DNA from 3 places in the Enterococcus camelliae genome. Region 2 is predicted to be linked to each of the others. Evidence: predicted binding sites of a transcription regulator. Region 2 holds the regulator's gene; each other region holds the start of a gene.
The links. Region 2 encodes CtsR, which represses protease genes until heat stress. Its sites were predicted from a motif close to TTGGTCAAAAAAGGTCAAANA; they were not measured.

Region 1 (7,436 bases), on a different contig from region 2:
AAATTGATACGGTTGATTTGATTCTGCCTCTGTTAACTCAAATGTTTCAGTTGCGCGATCATATGTTACGGTACATTTTTCCACGCCATCTTTCTCAAAGCGTCGTACTTGAATTTCATTATCTTGGGCCTCAATCATGGCTTCAAGACGTTTGATAATAGCGACTAATTGCGAACTCTTCATTCGACAATCCTCCCCTTCCTCGTTTCTGTTACATTGTAACAGAAGCAGGTTTAACTTGCATTTGTTTTCAAGAAAAAAAATATCTTTTTAAGATTTTTTCTCATTATCCCACCATAGTTTTATTAGCGCCTGAGTGCCATCATTTTCATATCCCTTGTCAGCTAATTGTTCATACAGTTTCGTTGCTAGCGCTGTACTAGGTAAATCTATGCTCATTGCTTTGGCTTCATCCAACGCTATTTTTAAGTCTTTAATAAAGTGTTTAACAAAAAAGCCGGCAGAATAATCTCGTTTTAGTATTCTCGGTCCATAATTCATCATCGACCAATTTTCTGCGCTACCACCACCCAATGTTTGGATTACTTTTGGTAAATCTAACCCTGCTGACTGAGCATAAACCAACATCTCCGTCATACCAGTCATCGTTCCGGCTATCATAATTTGATTGGCCATTTTTGTGTGTTGGCCTTTACCTGCACCGCCATGTAATGCAAATGTTTTTCCTATTATTTCAAAAAAAGGAACTACTTTTTCATAGACTTCTTCCTCTCCACCTACCATTACAGTTAAAGTTGCATTTTTTGCCCCAAGATCACCACCTGAAACCGGTGCATCTAAACTAGCTGCACCAACTTTTTTCGCTTCAGTATAAATCTTTTTTGCAAGCGCAGGCGTACTCGTAGTAAAATCAACTAAAATTTTTGCTAGCAATTCTGCCTGGAAGACACCTTTTTCACCAAAATAGATCTCCTCAACATCTCTAGGGTAGCCAACCATTGAAAATACATAGTCTACCTGATTGGCAAGTTCTTTTGGCGTTTCACACCAAATGGCTCCTTCATTAACTAAGTCATCTGTTTTCGATTTAGTCCGATTGTATACATATAATTGGTGACCAGCAGTCAGTAGATGTTGGGCCATCGCATGCCCCATGACTCCGATACCGATAAATCCAACTTTCATTTCGTTCCCTCCAATCAAAAATCACAAGTTTAGTATAAACTATCCTTGTGATTTTGTGCGAATATTTTATTCTGTCGATGATTTTTTTAAACTTGGCAACTTCATTTTCATTTTTTTCAAAATGACTTCTTCTTGTTTTTCTTCCCGTTCCATTTGATTCAAAGCAATTAAATCTTCATAAAATTCAATAATTGTTTTCCCAAATTTTTCTGCCGATATTTCATCCAATTTCTTTTTTAGAATTGTTGGGTCCATCGGGATTTGTTGGTCTATATAGTCAATTACTGCACGTGAAAAATTTTCATCATTTTTAAATGTTACTCCTAAACAATCATAGTCAATCAGATGATCTAAGTAATCGTTTCCTTCGACAATCAATTGCGTCCCTGCTGCCATCGCTTCCGTATAAGTCAGACCCTGTGTTTCTGATGTAGAGGTACTGACGAAAAAATCAGCCGCATGATAATAAATAGCTACTTTCTCATTTGGAATTTCACCAACAAAAATAACGAATTGCTCCATCCTTTTTTCTTTCACAAGATCTTCCAAATCATCGCGATAAGGTCCATTGCCGACAATAACCAAACGAACTTCTGGTTTCTCTTTAATAATGGCTGGTAATCCACTAATAATAGCTTGAATATTCTTTTCGTAGGATAAGCGGCTTAGGGATAATAACATAATTTGTTCATCCGTAATGCCTAGGATTGTGCGAGTTTCTTTGGACATTTCAGGCGTAATATCCGGCCGCTCAAACTTCTCGATTTCGATACCAGTAGGGATAATACGCATCGGAATTGATACACCGTATTTTTTTAGCGTTTTTATCACTCTCTCACTCGGACAAATAACCCCACTAGAATGGTTAACAAACAATCGAGAAAGATATTTCACGTGCGCTGGTCGCAAAACCTTCCCATTCGCAATATAATGCAAATAATCTTCATACATTGTGTGGTATGTATGAACAACTGGTATTTTTAATTTTTTTCCCACCATTTTCCCCAAAATACCTGCACCAAACTCGGTATGGGTATGAATAAGATCTAATTCCAGTTCTTTGGCAATCAGATAGGCATACCACATTCCTCTAACAACAACGCGCCGGTCTTTAAATGAAACAAAAGGTACACTCGGCATCCGAATTATTCCTTCATCAAATTTGGGCGCATTTGGGTCCGTCGTGGTAAATATATATACTTGATGTCCATGTTCTTCAAGTTGATCTTTTAACGTTTTAATGGACGTAGCTACCCCACTAACTTGTGGAAAATAGGTGTCAGTAAAGAAACCAATTTTCAAGAATAGCCCTCCTCTCTTACGAACGATATTTTTGATAAGTCTTTGTGTAATAGTCAAACCATAGCTTGGCAACCGCATCCTCTGAGTATTTTTGCGCAGCTTGCCGCGATGCCTTTTGCCAAGTTTGCAAATCGTTGGATGAAGATTGTAAGGCAGTTAGTTTGTCCTGCATTTCTTCTTTATCCTGACAACCAATATAAAAGTCTTTAATAACTGACTGATATAAATCTAGCTCCCGTACCATTACTGGTGTTCCACAATTAAAAGCTTCCAAAATACTCATAGGAAACAACTCGTTATAGGAAGGAAGTAAAAAGATGTTCGCGATATTATAATAATCAACTAAGGTATCCCGGTCAACAATTCCAGGAAATGTTAAATTTTTTGGTGGATTCTTATAAATTTTTTCATATTCCGAATAGCCATCCGTAATTTTCCCAAATGAAAACCCGCCAGCCCAGATGAACTTCCATGATGGATTGTCTTTCGCAAGTTGAATAAAATCATCCAACCCTTTTCTTTTTTGGATTTGACCTACACCTAATATCACAAAATCAGTTTCTTCATAGCCAAGTTTTTCGCGAATGAGTTGTTTTTCGGTTGCATTTTTTTCATAGAATTCTTTTTGTGAAACAAAATTAGGGATATAGGTAATTTTGTCTTTCTGGCAACCAGCTCGTAATAATGCGGGAATAAAACTAGGATTAACAACAACCAACTCATCCATTCTTCGATAAAAATCAAGTAAGTACCAATTGAAGATTTTTTGAAAGGGTTGGTAGAGTTCAATACTTCCTTCCAGCGTCTCAGGTAAAAAATGGACATAGCCAATCCTTACTCCTCGTTTGCGTGTAAAGAATGTAGAAAGATAATAAGAAAAATTCACTGTATGATAATGAGAAATATCCGATTTTTTCCATGAGTTTACCCTCAGCAAAAATTCTTTTGAGAACTTATCCTGGAGCATTTTTATCAATTCTAAATAGGCACTTCCTACTCCCTGACCTTTCACTTTATCTGCGTGTGAAAACATGGTTATTCTTAACATCCAATATCCTTTCCAATACCATTTTGCTAACTTAAAAAATAACTTTCCAACTAATAGTATAACATAGCTTACTTGTATTCAAACAAATCTTAAGAAGGATTCTTATGCAAAAAAAGCCATGAGGAACGACCTCATGGCTTTTTTGTAGCAATTGATTCTCTTTAACCAACGTATTCTTGAACCAACGCTACAACTTCTTCCATTGTATCGCAATCATTCAATGCGCGGTCTGACAATTCTTGCATTTTTGTGGTGTCTAGTTTTTTCATTAAGCTACGTGTCTTCAAAATAGAAGTTGCACTCATTGAAAATTCATCCAATCCCATTCCAACTAATAATGGAACAGCAATTTGATCACCAGCCATTTCACCACACATACCCGCCCATTTGCCTTCTGCATGAGCAGAATCAACGACATGTTTGATTAGACGTAATATTGATGGGTTATATGGTTGATAGAGATAGGATACTTGTTCGTTCATCCGATCTGCTGCCATGGTGTATTGAATCAAATCATTTGTACCAATACTGAAGAAGTCAACTTCTTTAGCGAATTTGTCCGCAAGAACCGCTGCAGCTGGTATTTCAATCATAATACCAACTTGGATGGAATCAGAAACTGCCACCCCTTCTTCAATAAGTTTTTGTTTTTCTTCATTGTACAATGCTTTTGCAGCACGAAACTCTTTCAGCGTTGCAACCATAGGGAACATAATCCGTAAGTTTCCATGAACAGAAGCCCGCAATAGAGCGCGCAATTGCGTACGGAACATACCGTCACCTAATGAAGACAAACTAATTCTTAGCGCACGGTACCCTAAAAATGGATTCATTTCATGTGATAATTTTAAATATGGTAATTCTTTGTCTCCACCAATGTCCATCGTTCTAACAACAACTGGTTTCCCATTCATACCTTCTAAAACAGCTTTATAGGCCTTGTATTGATCTTCTTCCGTTGGAAAATCTGGAGAATCCATATACAAAAATTCTGTCCGGTACAAACCAACTGCCTCAGCTCCGTTATTATTTACACCGGTTAAATCTTTTGGTGTACCAATATTGGCTGCCAATTCAAAATGTTTGCCATCCGCAGTAATCGTCTTCGCAAGTTTCAACTTTTCCCACTCAGCTTTTTGTGCAGCAAACGCTTCACCTGCTTTGATGAAAGTAGCTTTTTCTTCTTCAGTTGGTTTAACGATTACTTCTCCTGTAATCCCATTTACAGCTATAATATCATTGGCTTTCACTTTGTCTGTAATTTCTTTTGTTCCGACAATCGCAGGGATTTCCAATGAACGCGCCATAATGGCAGAGTGAGACGTACGACCACCAATATCAGTCACAAAAGCTTTAACAAATTGGCGATCCAATTGTGCTGTATCACTTGGAGTCAAATCATGCGCAATAACAACCACTTCTTCATTAATCATTGATGGATTAGGTAGTGTCACTTGCAATAAATGAGCCAAAATTCGTTTTGTTACATCTCTAATATCGGCTGCACGTTCTTGCATATACGCATTGTCATCCATTGCTTCAAACATTGAAATATACATATCTGTCACTTCTTTAAGAGCAGATTCTGCATTAACCTTGTTGTCCACAATATTCTTTTTTATTTGTCCAATTAATTCTGGATCACTTAGTACCATTAAGTGTGCATCAAATACCTGTGCTTCGGCCTCGCCTAAAGTTTTGGCAGCTTTATCACGAATAAATTGCAAATCCTTTGTTGACTTTGCTAAAGCCTCATCTAAACGTTTTTCTTCTCCAGTCGTGTCTTCAACACTGACTTTAGAAAATGATAAATCTGGTTGAACTAATAGGTATGCTTTTGCAACAGCTACTCCATCACTTGCCGCAATTCCTTTTAGCATTTCAACCATTATTCAGATAATCCTTCCTTTTGCATTGTTTCTGCAATTGCTGCAATTGCTTCTGCTTCGTCAGCACCTTCTGCTGTAATGGTTACATCAGAACCTTGACCAACACCAAGAGACATAACACCCATGATTGATTTTAAATTAACTGATTTACCTTTATATTCTAGGTTAACATCAGAGTTAAATTTACTTGCTGTTTGAACCAATAATGTTGCTGGGCGTGCATGGATTCCTGTCTCAGCTACTACATGAAATTCTTTCTTTTCCATAATCAATCAATCTCCTTCATTCAACGAATAATTTTTATTAGAGCGTGCTCTTTTCATCTGAGTTTGTTCAGTTGAAAACAGTTACCCCTTCAATTGTTTAGATTACCATTTTTTCCGGTGTTAGACAACCGTTTTACGATTATATTAGAATTATTCATCATATTTTTGTTGTTTTGTACCGATAAATAATTTGTCCATTCAAACTAGCTTCTCCGACAAAGTTCATTCTGTCTGTTTCTTTTAACCAAATTTCTCTAAAATTGAGAAATTCTTCTCGATTAATGACCAATTCTTCTTGAATGCCATTTTTTACATTTTCAAGTTCTTGCTTGTAATTTCTCATTATTCCCCACTCCTCACACACTAGTTTAACTTTTTTTGTAGTTGAATCCTAGTTTGAAATCAAATTGTTGAAAGTTTCCTTATTTTTTGTATAATAAGCATAAAGGTCAACATTGGTCAATAACCAATGACCTAATTTATATCAGAAAGGTTGTGAGCCCATGCTTTGTCAAAATTGTGGGAAAAATGAAGCAACAATTCATTTATATGCTAATATAGCTGGTCAACGAAAACAAATAGATTATTGTCAAAGTTGTTATCAAAAAATAAAGGCTCAGCAAGAAACAAATACTAATCAAATGATGCAAAAAGACCCTTTTGGTTTTGGCAATTTAGATGATTTCTTTCGTCAAATGTCTCAACAAATGCAAGCACCAAATGATCGTAACCAAACGCCACCAACACAAAATAGTGGTGGAAACAATCATCAACCCCCTCAAAACAATGGATTGCAAGGAATTTTAGGGGAATACGGTATTAACATAACGAAACTTGCCCGAGAAGGAAAAATCGATCCCGTTGTCGGTCGTGACAAAGAAATTGAACGTGTTATCGAAATACTTAATCGACGGACAAAAAATAATCCAGTATTAGTCGGTGAACCCGGTGTTGGTAAGACTGCTGTTGTCGAGGGCTTCGCACAAAAAATAGTCGATGGAGAAGTCCCTCAAAAATTACTAGGTAAGGAAGTTGTCCGGTTAGACGTGGCCTCTCTTGTCCAAGGAACAGGTATTCGAGGACAATTTGAAGAACGTTTACAAAAAATGCTACAAGAAATAAAAACAGCTGGCAATATCATTCTATTTATTGATGAAATCCATGAAATTGTTGGTGCTGGTTCCGCAGGCGATGGCAACCTAGATGCTGGGAATATCTTAAAACCTGCATTAGCCCGAGGTGAAATCCAACTAATTGGCGCGACTACTTTGAACGAGTATCGAATTATTGAAAAAGATGCCGCTCTCGAACGAAGAATGCAACCAGTAAAAGTTAATGAACCATCTGTAGAAGAAACCATTCTCATTTTGAAAGGACTTCAACCACGATACGAAGCCTACCATCACGTGACATATACTGAAGAAGCAATCCGTGCTGCAGCAGAATTATCGAATCGCTACATTCAAGATCGGTATCTACCTGATAAAGCCATTGACTTACTTGATGAAACTGGATCAAAAGAAAATTTGACTATTCAATTTACTGATCCGAAAGTTATTGAACAAAAGTTGCAATATGCTGAAGAGCAGAAAAAAATAGCTTCTCAAGAAGAAGATTTTGAAAAAGCTGCTTATTATCGTGACCAAGTCAGTAAATTACAAAAACTAAAAGAAAAACAAGTTTCTGATGAAGATATACCGGTTATTACAGAAAAAACGATGGAAAATTTAGTCGAACAACGGACAGGTATTCCTGTGGGTGATTTAAAAGAAAAAGAACAAACCC
Region 2 (7,436 bases):
TTTTGATGTGCCAAAGCAACCAAATTGGCCTGTTGCTCTCTGGAAAAAGAATGCGGCAAACGCAACCCAAACTGCTCTTCTCCAAAATAGAGAGTATCTACATAAGAAAGTAACGCTTCTGCTTGCGAAAGTGATTCAACTGTTGCAATCAATTCAATCATCGTCTTTCCTCCTTCTCAACTTATTCATGTTATCACAAAGTTATTGTGAAATGAAGATTCTTTTGTTTTTTTCACGAAGAATACATCAAAATATCCATACTGATAACACAAAAAAGTTCACTTGCTACTGAGCAAATCGACCAAATGGTTTTGGCAGTTGCTCAGTAGCAGTGAACTTGGTTAAGCAGTAGCATAATACGCTAGGCTTCTTGTAATACCTTCTTATCTTTTGATTCGCGAACAGATAAGGTAATCGTCCCCTTCTTCGCACCAATCGTGACACGATCTCCTAGATGAACTTGACCAGCAAGTAAGGCTTCACTCAGACGATCTTCTACTTCTTTTTGCAACGCACGGCGAATTGGTCGGGCACCATATTCTGGATCGAAACCGACTTTGCCAATCACATCCAAGGCAGCCGGTGTAATTTTTAATTGGATTTCTTGTTCTTGTAATCGACGCACAATGGATTGACTCATAATTTTGACAATTTCATGAATTTCGTCTTTGTTTAATGCGCGGAAAACGACCGTTTCGTCAATACGATTTAAGAATTCTGGTCGATAAGCTTTTTTCAATTCCTGCATGATACGTTTTTGCATGGCTTGATAATCTTTGCTGACATCAACAACATTAAAGCCGACATTTTTTTCTTCACGAATTTGTGTTGCGCCAATATTGGAGGTCATAATCAGAATCGTATTTTTGAAATCAACATTGCGCCCTTTTGAATCAGTCAGACGTCCATCGTCTAGGACTTGTAGTAAAATATTGAATACATCCGGATGAGCTTTTTCGACTTCATCTAACAAGATAACGGAATATGGTTTTGAACGAACTTTCTCTGTTAGCTGTCCTCCTTCATCGTAACCTACATAACCGGGAGGGGAGCCAATCAAGCGAGAAGTACTGTATTTCTCCATGTATTCAGACATGTCTACTCGGATGAGCGCATCTTCACTACCAAACATTGCTTCGGCTAAAGCTTTTGCTAATTCTGTTTTTCCTACACCAGTTGGGCCTAAGAACATAAAGGAACCAATTGGTCGATTGGGATCTTTCAACCCACTACGCGCCCGTCGAATAGCCCGTGCAACTGCTTTTACAGCTTCATCTTGCCCCACAACCCTCTGATGCAAAATCGTTTCGAGTTGTAACAGCCGATCGCTTTCTTTTTTCTCCAATTGATTTAATGGTATTCCGGTCCATTGCGAAACGACACCCGCTACATCTTCGGCAGTGACCTCATCTTGATAACTTGCTACTTCACTAGCTTCTTTTAGTGTAAGGGCAGCTAATTCTTGACTCACAGCCTTTTCCTTTTGACGAATGCTTGCTGCTTCGTCAAAGGCCTGTTCGCGAATCGCCAACTCCTTTTGCTCCATTAAATGCACCAATTGATTTTGTAGCACGGTCGAACGGGTCGCTTCATCTGCTTTATCTAAACGCACCTTTGCCGCACTTTCGTCCATCAAATCAATGGCTTTATCTGGCAATTGACGAGAATTAATATAGCGAATGGATAACTGAACAGCCGCATGTAGTGCTTCATCCGTGATTTCTACACCATGGTGCTCTTCATAACGTGGTCGTAATCCTTTTAAGATTTCTTCTGCTTCTTCGGCGGTAGGTTCATCAATTTGTACCCGAGCAAACCGTCTTTCTAAAGCAGAGTCTTTTTCGATATATTTTTGGTATTCATCCAAAGTCGTTGCACCAATTGTTTGTAACTCCCCACGTGCCAAAGCTGGCTTCAAGATATTGGAAGCATCAATTGCGCCTTCCGCACCACCTGCCCCAATTAGCGTGTGTAGTTCATCAATAAATAAAATGATTTGACCGTCTTGATAAATTTCATCAATAATTTTTTTCATCCGGTCTTCAAATTCTCCACGGTATTTCGTACCTGCCACTAAAGCCCCCATATCCAACATCATCAGGCGCTTTTGTTGCATATCATCTGGCACTTCCCCGTTGACAATTTTTTGGGCTAACCCTTCTGCAATCGCCGTTTTTCCTACACCTGGTTCGCCAACTAATACTGGGTTGTTCTTCGTACGACGGCTAAGAATTTGAATCAGCCGTTTCACTTCTTTGGTCCGTCCAACAACGGGATCCAAACGATTTTCTCTGGCAAGTTTGGTCAAATCGCGTGCAAGTGCGTCTAATGTCGGGGTCCCCTCTGTTTGATTAGAAGAACGCGTTTGCCGACGACGATTCCCTGCGGATTTGTTTTCTGTTACGCCCATGGTTTTTTTCAGTAATTGTCGTACTTTTGCGAGACTAAATCCTAAATTTAAGACGATACGCGAAGCCAAAATTTCTTCATCACGCAACAATCCTAACAGCAAATGCTCCGTTCCGATTTGAGGTGAACCAAATCGTTTGGCTTCATCCCCTGCATAGGCAAAAATTTGTCTGGCTCTTGGCGAATAGGGTAGAAAACTCCCTTCTGGATAAACTTTAACCATACCATATCCGGTTAAATGTTCAATTTCTTCGCGAACATCATTTTCCTGAACATTCATTTCGCGTAATACTTTACCGGCTATGCCTTCTTGTTCGATTATGAGTGCCAACAATAGGTGCTCAGAACCGACCGATTGGTGTTTAAAATATTTTGCTTCTTCTTGAGCAATGGCTAAGACGGCCTTTGCTCTTGGGGTGAATAATTCATCCATACTAGTCACTTCCTATCTTCATAACTCAGACGTTCCAGTAGGGCACGCATGAGAGACGCACGAATTTGATCTTCCTCTTTGGAAACACTTAACACATTTTTGGCAATTGCCGTTAATAACAAATGGCCTTCCCGTTTTGTCACAATGCCTTCTTCATACAACTTTTGGATAATAGCGACTGCATCTTTTTCTGTCAATTCGCCGTCAAACAATCTTTTGATATGTTCTAAAAACTGATGGCAATTACTCATACGAACTTTTTCAATTCGAATGTACCCGCCGCCACCTCGCTTACTCTCGACACTATAGCCACGAGTAACTGTAAAGCGCGTATTAATGACATAATTAATTTGTGAGGGAACGCAATGAAACAAATCAGCCATCTCGGCACGCCGGATTTCAATGATTTCACTCTCTTCTAAAATCTGCTTAATGTAAGCTTCGATTAAATCAGAGGTATTTTGTTGTGCCATAAATCCGTTCCTCCCTTGACTAATACTGACCTTAATTATACCCAATTTTTTTCACAATGAAAAGAAGAAGGCTCGCAACTTAGGTAAGGGGCTGCTTTGCTTTTCACTATACAACGATTTTTCAGAAGAAACAAATGTTCACTATGCTTCAATTAATCTTTTTTAAATTTGGATAAAACAAAATCATTCTCATCTAACGAAGCTATCCGTTAAACGAGAATGATTTGGGTTTATGGGATTGTGATTTGGCCAGCTTGACTGGCTTGTTGATTGACAACTTGCGAACCATTTCTAGTCACTGTAATGGTTGCTTTGTTATTGCCACTAACCGTGATAGAAACTGCTTGGTTATAAGTTGGATTATCTTTTGTCAACACTACTTCATTAACTTGACCATGAGGGGCTTCGGCACCATTAATTGAAACCACTACCTTTTGCTCTGCCGGACCATTTGCATCATAAGTGGCACTAAAATTGATGGTAAAGGTTTTGTCCTCAGGTTCCTCCGGTTCTTTTCCTTTAGACAAGACTACTGCAATGGAGGTTCCTTTGTCGACCGTGCTACCCGCCTGATCATTACTGATAACCGAACCTTCTTTAATAGTATCACTGTATTCTTCACTGGTGGTCATTTTTAATCCGGCATCACTTAGCGCTTTGGCTGCCTCTGCTTGCGTTTTGCCTTTTAAATCAGGGACGGTTACTTGTTCTTTGCCCTTACTAACAACAAGTGTAATCGTTGTATCTCCTGGAACGGCTTGTGTCCCGCCACCTGGATTTTGAGAAATAACAACATCTTTCGCTTGGTCACTAAATTCTTGAACAATCGTCGGAGTAGAAAAACCTGCCGTTACTAGCATATTGACTGCATCTGATTGGCTCATCCCTACAACACTTGGTACGGAAACAGGTTTTTTCCCTTCACTGACAACAAATTTCACTTTTGCCTCACTGGGCACTACTTTCTCATCTGCTTTCGGCGTTTGAGAAATAATTTTGCCACTCGCAACCTCATCGTCATATTTTTCAGTAACGGTAATATTTTCTTCTTTAAAACCAAGATCTGTTAGCGACCGTTTTGCATCGTCGATGGACTGATCGGTATAATCTTGCATGGCAACTTTATCTTTTCCGGTTGATATGTACAATGTCACCTGTCTATTTTTCTTCACTTCCGTCCCTGCTTGTGGATCTGTACGGACAATATTGCCTTTTTCAATTTTGTCACTTGCCACTTTTTTCGGTGTATCGTTCACTTTTAAGCCAGCAGTTGTTAACTTTTCAACAGCTTCCGTCTGACTAAGATTGCTAACGTCCGGCACTGTCACTTCATGTCGACCACCCGCATATACCCAATAGGTACCAGCTAGCATAAAAATAGCCAGTACAATGATTGGTAAAATCCACCAACGTCGATGGTTCTTTTTTTTCTTTGCTTCCTCGGGTAAGGAGGCTTCCGTTTCTGGTATCTCTGCTGGTTTTCCGTGTGGCTCACTCGCGGACTCTCCACTGACGGGTTCAATGACTCTCGTCTCATCAATTGGCGGTATTGGCTGCCATTTTGGCTCATTGGCACGAGCTGCATCCAATGAAGTATACAAATCTCCTTGCATTTCCTCTGTTGTTTTGTAGCGATCAATAGGATCTTTCGCAGTTGCCTTTAACACGACGTTCTCTAGAGCTTGTGGAACTTGTTGATTATATAAATGAATATCTGGTAACGCATCTTGAAAATGCTTCAAAGCGATGGTTACAGCTGATTCTCCATCAAATGGCACGCGGCCGGTCAGCATTTCGTACAAAATGATGCCCATTGCATAGATATCTGATTGATTGGTTGCCATGCTTCCTCGTGCTTGTTCAGGTGAAAGATAGTGCACAGAACCTAACATCGAATTTGTTTGGGTAATCGATGTTTCGGATAGAGCAATGGCAATCCCAAAATCAGTAATTTTTACGACACCCTCTTCATTCATCAAGATATTTTGTGGCTTTAAGTCACGATGAATGATGCGATGTTGATGCGCCAATGACATCGCTGATAAGATTTGGTCCATGATGTCGACAACTTTATCGTAAGGAATTGGATAATGTGTTTGAATGTACCGTTTCAAGTCCATTCCTTTGACATATTCCATCACCAAGTACTGTTGACCATCTTCTTCCCCAACATCATAAACAGATACAATATTAGGATGCACCAATTCTGTAGCAGCTAAAGCTTCCCGCTGAAAACGACGAATAGCGGATTGATCATTTTGAAAATCGTACCGCAACACTTTCACTGCTACTTCACGATCTAGAATCAAATCACGGGCTAAAAAAACATTTGCCATCCCGCCACTGCCAATATTCCCGATGATCAGGTACCGCTCATTTATTTTTTTCCCAATATCAAGCAAGTTCGTCACCTCCATAATGCAGCAAGAGGGCCGTAATATTATCGAATCCTCCGTGCTCGTTCGCACAATCAATCAGTGATTGCAAGGCGGTCGGCATTGATGGGCTTTCTTCAATGATTTGTGCCATCTCTCCGTCTGTCACCATATTCGTTAATCCATCTGAACACAACAATAAATAATCGCCAGGTCGATAAAAATGATTGGCAACATCCACTTCTAAGCCATTAGGCATGCCAATGGAGCGAGTTAGAACATTCTTTCTTGGATGGTTAACGGCCATTTCAGGCGTAATTTCCCCTGATTTCACCAAAGCGTTAACCAATGAATGATCTTCCGTCAATTGAATGAGTTCTTCTTGGCGCAACAAATAAATGCGGCTATCTCCTACGTAAGCAATCGTAAATTGATCACCAATGCTCACTACCGCAACAATCGTTGTTCCCATGCCATTTAATTCGGCCTTTGATTGTCCCATTTCTCTGATTACCTGATTTTCATCTTGAATCGTTTGGATGAGCCATTTGGTTGCAGCTTCACTATCAGACACCTCAGATTCTTGCCATTTTTTCCCAATGTCCTCGACCGCTTGCATACTCGCAACGTCTCCAGCTTGGTGCCCGCCCATGCCATCTGCCAATAATGCTAAGAGATAGCCTTGGGAATTGTAATACACTTGTGCATAATCTTGATTGGTATGGCGCTTCTTTCCAACATCACTTAAAAAACAGACTTCCATTCTCGTCACCTCATTACTTCTTCTGCAAACAACTAATAAAAAAGCCATCTGTATGGTACATTTGTGGGTAGATTGTCAACATTTGATTGGCTAACGCTGGACGCACATGCTCATTTACATTAGGCGTCACTAATTCAAATTCTGGGTGGTTTGCTAAAAAAGCATTCACCACTTGTTCGTTCTCTTCTTCCATGATTGTACACGTACTATAGACCAATCGTCCACCTGATTTCAAACTTGGTGCAACGCTTTCGAGGATACTTAACTGAATCTTCGGTAAATTTTGAAAATCCTGAGGCGTTTTTTGATATTTAATATCCGGTTTACGGCGGATTAAGCCAATCCCTGAACAAGGTGCGTCAACTAAGATACGATCAAAGGTTTCGTTCGGGACAACCTTGGCAACGTCCCGTGCATCTAATTGTCTGGCCCTCACAACATCTTCAACCTGTAGCCGTTCAGCATTTTCCTGAATTAAAGCTACTTTATGAGAATGAATATCTAATGCAAGTACCTCGCCACCTTTTTTGGCATCCAGATACGTAGCGATATGCGTCGTCTTTCCTCCTGGAGCAGCACAAGCATCTAAGACTTTGTCACCTGGCTGTACATCCAAAATAGGTGCGACAAGCATAGAGCTTTCATCTTGAATGGTCATTCGTCCCTGTTGAAAGAGCGTACTCCCCGCTAAAAAACCTTTTTCAGCAACGATTCCCACAGATGAAAGCAAGCTTGGCTTGGCAACTATCCCTTCATTTGCCAATTCCGCAATAGCTTGTTGGATGGTGCACCATCGGGTATCGACTCGAGCGCTAACATGGCTAGGTTTCATGAGCGACTCGCCCAGCTTTTCCGTCGCTTCCATCCCAATTTGTTGGACCAAAGCTTGGACCAACCAGATTGGTAAGCTATAGGAAATGGCGACTCGTTCCAAATGATCATCGATTGCCTGCACATCGGGTACACCCACTCGTTGGATTTGC
Region 3 (7,436 bases), on a different contig from region 2:
TTTTGCCAACCGCCGTTGGACCGACAATCACGATCACTTTTTGTTTTTCTTCTGGTGTTGTTTTCTCCATTTTCTTTTTTGATCCTATTCTTTCTCTGTTCCTGATTCGCTATTAGACACGGTCTAGCATTCCATGCACACGGTCAGGAAAATTAGTAATTACACCTGCAACAGGCAAATTTACTGCTTCATGAATCTCACGCTCATTATTTACCGTCCAGATGCGCACGGCTTTGGGAAATTGTTCGACTTGTTGACGCTCTTTTAATGCACCACTTAATTTCAGATGAACCCCTTCTAAGAACGGACTATTCGCTGCTCGTTCATAGTTTCCTCGAAAAGATCGGATGAGCCAATCCAACGGCGCATTGGGGTCCAAAGTAGCCATTTTTTGCAAGGAATCATAGCGAAAGCTACAATACCAATAGGTAAATGGCCATACTTGGCTCATCATAAAAGCTGCTAGCTTTTCTTCAATTTCTGGATAAGCGTAATTGTCTGTCTTTAATTCAATGACTAGCACGCCGCGATAATTACGCAATACTAGTAGATCACAAACTTCTTTTAAAGTTGGAATTCTTGTGGCTTTGTAACGAGCATTGAACCAACTGCCAGCATCCAATTTTTTTAGCTCCGCAACTGTCTTCCCGCGGACAAGCCCTTTGCCATTGGTTGTGCGCTCGACAGACTCATCGTGAATCACCACCAATTGTTGGTCCAATGACAAGTGGACATCCAATTCAATTCCCGTGGCACCGGAACGTATCGCCTCTGCAAAAGCAGGCAACGTATTTTCTGGTGCCACCCCGCTACTTCCTCGATGGGCAAGTATTTGCATGCGAACTCTCCTTTTCTTTCACATTTTCAGGTGCGCTTTTTGCTGACTATTGGAAAACGAAGCCGCTATTTCTGACCCAATTGTCTGAGGCGACTTCGCTTATCGTTTACTTTGAACCGCTCATGACTAAAATCGCGAGGGTTCTCGGCTATTTTATAAAGGATTGGAAAAATATGTAAATGGTTTGTCTGTTTGTTGCTTCAATTGTACCTTACGTTCATAAATCATTTCTTTGATTTTATCAGAAAACTGTTCCATTAGAACCCGGCCACCCTTAAAGGTGTACCCACCCACTTGGACAGTTTCTTCCGGTGATAACACCACTTTTCTTGTAGCAATTTTTTTAAAAAATTCCTCAATAAAATAATTTGGTAGATAAAAACTATTTTGTGCGGCAAATGATTGAAGATAAATGTAATCATCCACCGTAATATAACAATCATCAAACGCGTCAAAACTGACATATTTATCCATCATGACAATTCGTTTTTCAAGAATTTCAATAATTTTTTTGTTTAGTAACACCAATGTTTCAATTTCTTTTACCTTATGATCCATCTCACGACGATATTTTTCTTTTCGTTCATCATAACGAATTCGTAAATTGAACGTAAACGTGACGATGGCTGCGCCAACAAACACGCCCAGTAAGCCAATGAAAAAATAGGTCATAGAAAAACCCCCTCATTCTTTGTCTTTCATTTTAGCATTTTTCCCTTTTTTTTAGTATCATTTTCCGTCGATTTTTTTATTTGACCTTTATTGACCTTGTGTGTATACTTACTTTTAGGTTTTGGCACAGCATTGTGCTACACTGACTTTATAGAATTTAAGGAGGAGTTTTCCATGAATTTAATTCCAACAGTTATTGAACAATCATCACGGGGTGAAAGAGCGTACGACATCTATTCTCGTCTCTTAAAAGATCGAATCATCATGTTAAGTGGACAAGTCACAGATGACTTAGCAAACTCAATCATCTCTCAGTTGCTTTTTTTAGATGCCCAAGATTCAGAAAAAGATATCTACCTTTATATTAATTCTCCTGGTGGTAGCGTGACAGCTGGTTTGGCCATTTTTGATACGATGAACTTTGTCAAAGCAGATGTTCAAACCATCGTAATGGGCATGGCTGCTTCAATGGGTAGCTTTCTTTTAACAGCTGGAGCAAAAGGCAAACGTTTTGCTTTACCCAATGCAGAAATCATGATTCATCAACCTTTAGGTGGTGCGCAAGGACAAGCAACTGAAATTGAAATTGCGGCACGACACATCCTAAAAACTCGCGAACGCCTAAACAATATTTTGGCAGAACGTACTGGTCAACCGCTTGATGTTATCGAAAAAGATACAGACCGTGATAACTTTATGACGGCACAAGAAGCCAAAGATTATGGTCTAATCGATCAAATTCTTGTCAATAAAAAATAAGCAAAAAAAACCATCACACGTGCCACTCGGAGTAGTCGCGGTGTGATGGTTTTTTAGTGCAAAAAATTTATGCGCGTATTATTTTTTTTCGGGGTATTGATTGGCCAGAAACTCTTTTGATAAACGAACATAATGGTCCGTATTCGCGTGATTGGCCGCAATTTCCTCTAAAGTTAATTCCCGAATCACTTTTGCAGGGCGACCAAAAGCCAATGAATTGGGCGGAATCACAGTATTTTTTGTCACTAATGATCCAGCACCAATCAGACTGTTTTCGCCGATGACTGCACCATCTAAAATAATGGAGCTCATTCCAATCAAAGCGCCCTTCTCAATTGTGCAACCATGAATCATACATTGATGGCCGATGGTTACATGTTCTTTGATGATTGTCGGATGATCATCTCCCACGTGAATAATGGTGCCATCTTGCACATTGGTTTCATCACCAACTACAATTGGATGCAAGTCTGCTCGAAGTACGCTGTTAAACCATACACTGCTATCTTCTCCTAATGTAACGTCGCCGACAACCACTGCACCTTTGCCAATAAAATACGTCATCACTTGTTCCTTCTTTCTTTTCATTATTGATCCTCAGCGAACTGACTATTGTACAATTCACTGTAAAAACCATTTTTCGCCAGTAAGGTTTCATGAGTTCCTTGCTCAACAATTTGACCTTTGTTTAATACCAAAATTAAATCAGCAGATCGAATGGTTGATAACCGATGGGCGATAATAAAACTAGTTCGACCTTGCATCATCGTTTCCATCGCTTTTTGAATTAGTTGCTCAATTCGTGTATCAACCGAACTTGTTGCTTCATCTAAAATAAGAATTTTGGGATTGGCTAAAATTGCTCGTGCAATCGTCAGTAATTGCTTTTGCCCCAAAGATACATTTTCACCTTCTGCATTGATAACCATTTCATAGCCATTTGGCATCGTGCGAATGAAATGATCCACATTTGCGGCTTTTGCTGCATCAACTACTTCATAATCGGAAGCAGCGAGACGACCAAACCGAATATTATCCGCAATTGTCCCTTCATATAGCCAAGCGTCTTGTAAGACCATTCCGAACAAAGAACGGACTTCTTTGCGTGAAACATTCCGCGAATCAATCCCATCAATTTTAATTGCACCGTGAGTCACATCATAAAAGCGCATCAACAGGTTGATCAATGTTGTCTTACCCGCCCCTGTTGGTCCAACAATAGCAACCGTTTGACCCGGCTTCACATGGAGATTAAATGATTGAATCAGTGGCTTCTCCGGTGTATAAGCAAATGACACATTGTCAAAAATGACCTCTCCTTGTATGGGAGCAAGAAAATGCTGCGTTTCGGTTTCAATGGATTCTTCTGATTCATCCAAAAAAGTGAAGACCCGTTTCGAAGCAGCAGAAGCACTTTGCAGTAGGGAAGATAATTGTGTAATATTCCCCAATGGTTGACTCACTTGCCAAATGTATTGAATGAAAGCTTGCAATTGACCAACCAACAACGTTCCAAGAATGACGTAACGAATTCCCATGACAGCCATCACAATATAGGTCAAATAAGCAGTTAATTGGACAAGCGGCATCATCAAGCCGGAAATGACCGTTGCTCGAAAGCCAAAATGACGAAGCCGATGATTGACTTGGTGGAAACCTGCGAATGTCTGCTCTTCTCGTCCGTACATTTTAAGCACACTGAATCCTGTCATGTTCTCTTGTACGAAGCCATTCATTGTCCCTAAAGACTGTTGCATTTCATTAAAATATTTTTGTGATTTTTTAACAATTGTTCGCGAAATCAAAAACGATGCTGGAATCATTAGCAAGGCAATACTTGCCATTAACGGTTGGATGTAGAACATCATACCGATAGCAAACGTAAGACTAAGAAGAGCCGAAGCAATCCCAATAAATGCTTGTTGCAATGCTCCACCGACTGCATCCACATCATTGGTTACACGCGACAAAATATCCCCTTGTTTTTGTCGATCAAAATAAGCAACTGGCAATCGGTTAATTTTTTGATCAATTTCTTGTCTCAAGTCTTTCATGGCTGACTGAACAACCGTCGTCATCAGTGTTCCTGCTAACAACTGAGAAACACCATAACCAAGCCCCACAAAAAGAATCCATCCCAAAAGATTACGTATGTATTCAAATTGGATTGGCTGACCAGCTAAGACGCTTTTAGCTACCGCCGAAGTTGGCAGACCAATCACATAGGGTAAGGCTGCGTTTAACGCAACACTCACTAGGGTAAGGAGCACAACCAAGGCAAAACGAAATTTATAGGGATTCAAGTAGCGAAACAAACGTAGAAGTGATTGAATACCTTTCATTTTTTTAACTCCTCCTCTGTCAGCTGCGATGATGCAATATCATAGTAAACTGGACAAGTCACCAGTAAGTCCTCGTGTGTACCGGCCCCAACAATCTGTCCTTCATTTAATACAATAATCTTATCCGCATGCCGAATGGTTCCCACTCGTTGGGCGACAATAATAACGGTTGCTTGACGTGTAATGGGATACAAAGCAGCCCGTAATTTGGCATCCGTTTGATAATCCAAAGCTGAAAAACTATCATCAAATATATAAAGTTCTGGTTGACGGATAATGGCCCGTGCAATCGCTAGTCGTTGCTTTTGCCCTCCTGATAAATTGCTGCCTCCTTCAGAAACTTTGGTATGGATGCCTTTTGGTAAAGCGGACACAAATTCAATGGCTTGAGCAATCGTCAGCGCATGAATGATTTCTTCCTCCGTTGCGTCTTCCTTTCCGTAGCGTAAATTCTCGGCAATCGTTCCAGAAAAAAGAAGTGCTTTTTGCGGGATATACCCAATTTTCTTCCGTAAAGCTGGCAATTGATAGGTTCGTACATCATGACCATCCAATTCAACCACTCCTTCACTTGCATCAAAAAAGCGTGGAATCAATTGAACCAATGTTGATTTTCCGCTACCTGTACTACCAATGAAGGCAACCGTCTCACCAGGTTGGGCAGTAAATGATATTTTGCGAATAACAGGTGTCTCGCTTTGGCCAGGATACGCGAAGGTTACTTGACGGAATGCGAGGTAGCCAGCTGTTTTAGTCTCAACAATACCATCAATGGGATTAACAATTGCTGGTTCAACTGCTAAGGCTTCCTGAATACGCCCCGCCGAAACTGCCGCCCTAGGATAGAGCATAAAAACAGTCGCAAAAAGCATAAAGGAGAAAAGCGCATGAAAAATATACTCGATGAAGGCAATCAATGTCCCTACTTCTAAAGAACCTTGACTGATTTGAACGCTCCCTGTCCAAATAATGATAACCATAACGATATTGAACAAAAAGAAAAATCCTGGTTGTGCAAAAGCCATCAACCAAAAAAGTTTTTTGGAACTTGAAGCGTAAGCCTCATTCACACTCTCAAAACGCTGCTCTTCAAAATCCTCTTTTACAAAGGCTCGAATGACCCGCAATCCCGAAAGATTTTCACGTAAAATGCTATTCATTTTATCAAGATTTCTTTGTTGTTTCATTGAAAGTGGATCGGATATTTTGGCGATGGCGACTACGCCAAGCAATAGGATAGGAAGAGCCGCTAACACATACATCCCTAAAGAAGAACTTGTTCGAAAAACCATAAACAAACTCATCCCAAACATCACTGGTGTAATCAAGCCCATCCGCAAGATATTTTGCAAAAACAGCATGATTTGATAGGCATCATTTGTCACTCGCGTAATTAACGAAGCCATTCCGAATTTTTCGTATTCAATATGTGAATAGGTTTGCGTTTTGGCAAACAAATCATCTCGAATATCGGCGGTAATGCTAGATGTAATGCGAGCAGTTGAAATACCCAACCCAATATTTAAAGAAATACCGACAAGAACCACCAGAAGCATGTACCATCCCAATGTTTGCACGTAGTCAAAATCCTTATTTTTTACGCCAACATCAATCATTTGTGCCAATAATGTTGGTAATCCTAGCTCAATCAAAACAAATCCGAATGCACAGACTAGATTCACTAGCACCAAAAATTTGTATTTCATCGTGTACTGCCACATTAGTTTCAACAAAAATTCCCCCTAGTATTTCTCTCACAATCACTATAACATAGGGCTATTTGGAAAGAAATAACTTCCGTAGTTGCTCAAAAACTCCGCGCGTGGTTTCTATACTTATCGGTCATTCTATGATAAACTATACTGTAAGTATGGAATTCATTCCAAGTGTTCGGTGAAAATTTTTTATAGACATTCAGAAAAGCGATGACGAGGCTTTCTCTTTTCTTGCACCTTTTTCGTGTGAGCGAAGTATCTAGTTCTTTTTTCGGCCAACGAAAGGTCTTCTTTTTGTTGGACAATACTGTACACACAGCTAAAATAAACAAACTGCATGACGCAGATAAAGGAGTTAATATACATGATTTATAAAGTTTACTATCAAGAAACAAAAGAAAGAAATCCAAAACGTGAACAAACCCACGCAATATACGTTGAAGCCGATTCTGACGTAACGGCACGACAAATCGTTGAAGATCACACCCCATACAATATCGAATACGTCCAACTATTAGATGGAAACCATCTGGCATATGAGCAAGAAAATGCCGATTTCCAATTAACGGAGTTTTAACATGAAAGTCTCGCTGAAAAACAATGAGACAGGTGTCTTTGGCATTGGTGGACTAGGTGAAATCGGAAAAAATTGTTATGGGGTTCAATTTCAAGATGAAATTATTTTAATCGATGCAGGAATCAAGTTTCCAGAAGATGAATTACTTGGAATTGACTATGTGATTTCCGATTACAGCTACATCATCCAAAATCTCCACAAAGTGAAAGGCTTGTTTATTACTCATGGACATGAAGATCACATCGGCGGAATTCCTTTCCTACTTCGTCAAGCAAACATGCCAATCTATGCAGGACCGCTAGCCTTAGCTCTGATTACCAATAAATTGGAAGAGCACGGCTTGCTCCGTGATGCTGAGCTACATGAAATTCATGAAGATACGATTGTTCGTTTCCGAAAGACAGCCGTTAGTTTCTTCCGAACAACTCACAGCATTCCAGATACATTAGGAATTGTTGTCAAAACTCCTTCAGGTAATATTGTGGCCACGGGTGACTTTAAGTTCGACTTCACACCAGTTGGAGAACCTGCCA

Region 1: a site for CtsR is predicted at 6,097-6,117, ahead of ACFSR0_RS02595 (ATP-dependent Clp protease ATP-binding subunit). Genes of this name have one in related genera too.
Region 3: a site for CtsR is predicted at 1,588-1,608, ahead of clpP (ATP-dependent Clp endopeptidase proteolytic subunit ClpP). Genes of this name have one in related genera too.

Annotation. Positions count from the first base shown of each region.
Region 1 is NZ_JBHUMO010000013.1:40,372-47,807, forward strand. It holds gene ACFSR0_RS02560 (YkuJ family protein) at 1-183, opposite strand, end outside; gene ACFSR0_RS02565 (NAD(P)-dependent oxidoreductase) at 271-1,146, opposite strand; gene ACFSR0_RS02570 (glycosyltransferase family 4 protein) at 1,213-2,448, opposite strand; gene ACFSR0_RS02575 (glycosyltransferase family 4 protein) at 2,465-3,496, opposite strand; gene ptsP (phosphoenolpyruvate--protein phosphotransferase) at 3,658-5,385, opposite strand; gene ACFSR0_RS02585 (phosphocarrier protein HPr) at 5,385-5,651, opposite strand; gene ACFSR0_RS02590 (hypothetical protein) at 5,809-5,994, opposite strand; gene ACFSR0_RS02595 (ATP-dependent Clp protease ATP-binding subunit) at 6,155-7,436, shown strand, end outside.
Region 2 is NZ_JBHUMO010000072.1:42,795-50,230, forward strand. It holds gene ACFSR0_RS11400 (peptidase U32 family protein) at 1-161, opposite strand, end outside; gene ACFSR0_RS11405 (ATP-dependent Clp protease ATP-binding subunit) at 362-2,842, opposite strand; gene ACFSR0_RS11410 (CtsR family transcriptional regulator) at 2,848-3,315, opposite strand; gene pknB (Stk1 family PASTA domain-containing Ser/Thr kinase) at 3,546-5,717, opposite strand; gene ACFSR0_RS11420 (Stp1/IreP family PP2C-type Ser/Thr phosphatase) at 5,710-6,453, opposite strand; gene rsmB (16S rRNA (cytosine(967)-C(5))-methyltransferase RsmB) at 6,467-7,436, opposite strand, start outside.
Region 3 is NZ_JBHUMO010000035.1:4,714-12,149, reverse strand. It holds gene miaA (tRNA (adenosine(37)-N6)-dimethylallyltransferase MiaA) at 1-70, opposite strand, end outside; gene ACFSR0_RS05265 (glycerophosphodiester phosphodiesterase family protein) at 113-838, opposite strand; gene ACFSR0_RS05260 (hypothetical protein) at 992-1,510, opposite strand; gene clpP (ATP-dependent Clp endopeptidase proteolytic subunit ClpP) at 1,685-2,269, shown strand; gene ACFSR0_RS05250 (gamma carbonic anhydrase family protein) at 2,348-2,833, opposite strand; gene ACFSR0_RS05245 (ABC transporter ATP-binding protein) at 2,857-4,611, opposite strand; gene ACFSR0_RS05240 (ABC transporter ATP-binding protein) at 4,608-6,341, opposite strand; gene ACFSR0_RS05235 (DNA-directed RNA polymerase subunit epsilon) at 6,691-6,903, shown strand; gene rnjA (ribonuclease J1) at 6,905-7,436, shown strand, end outside.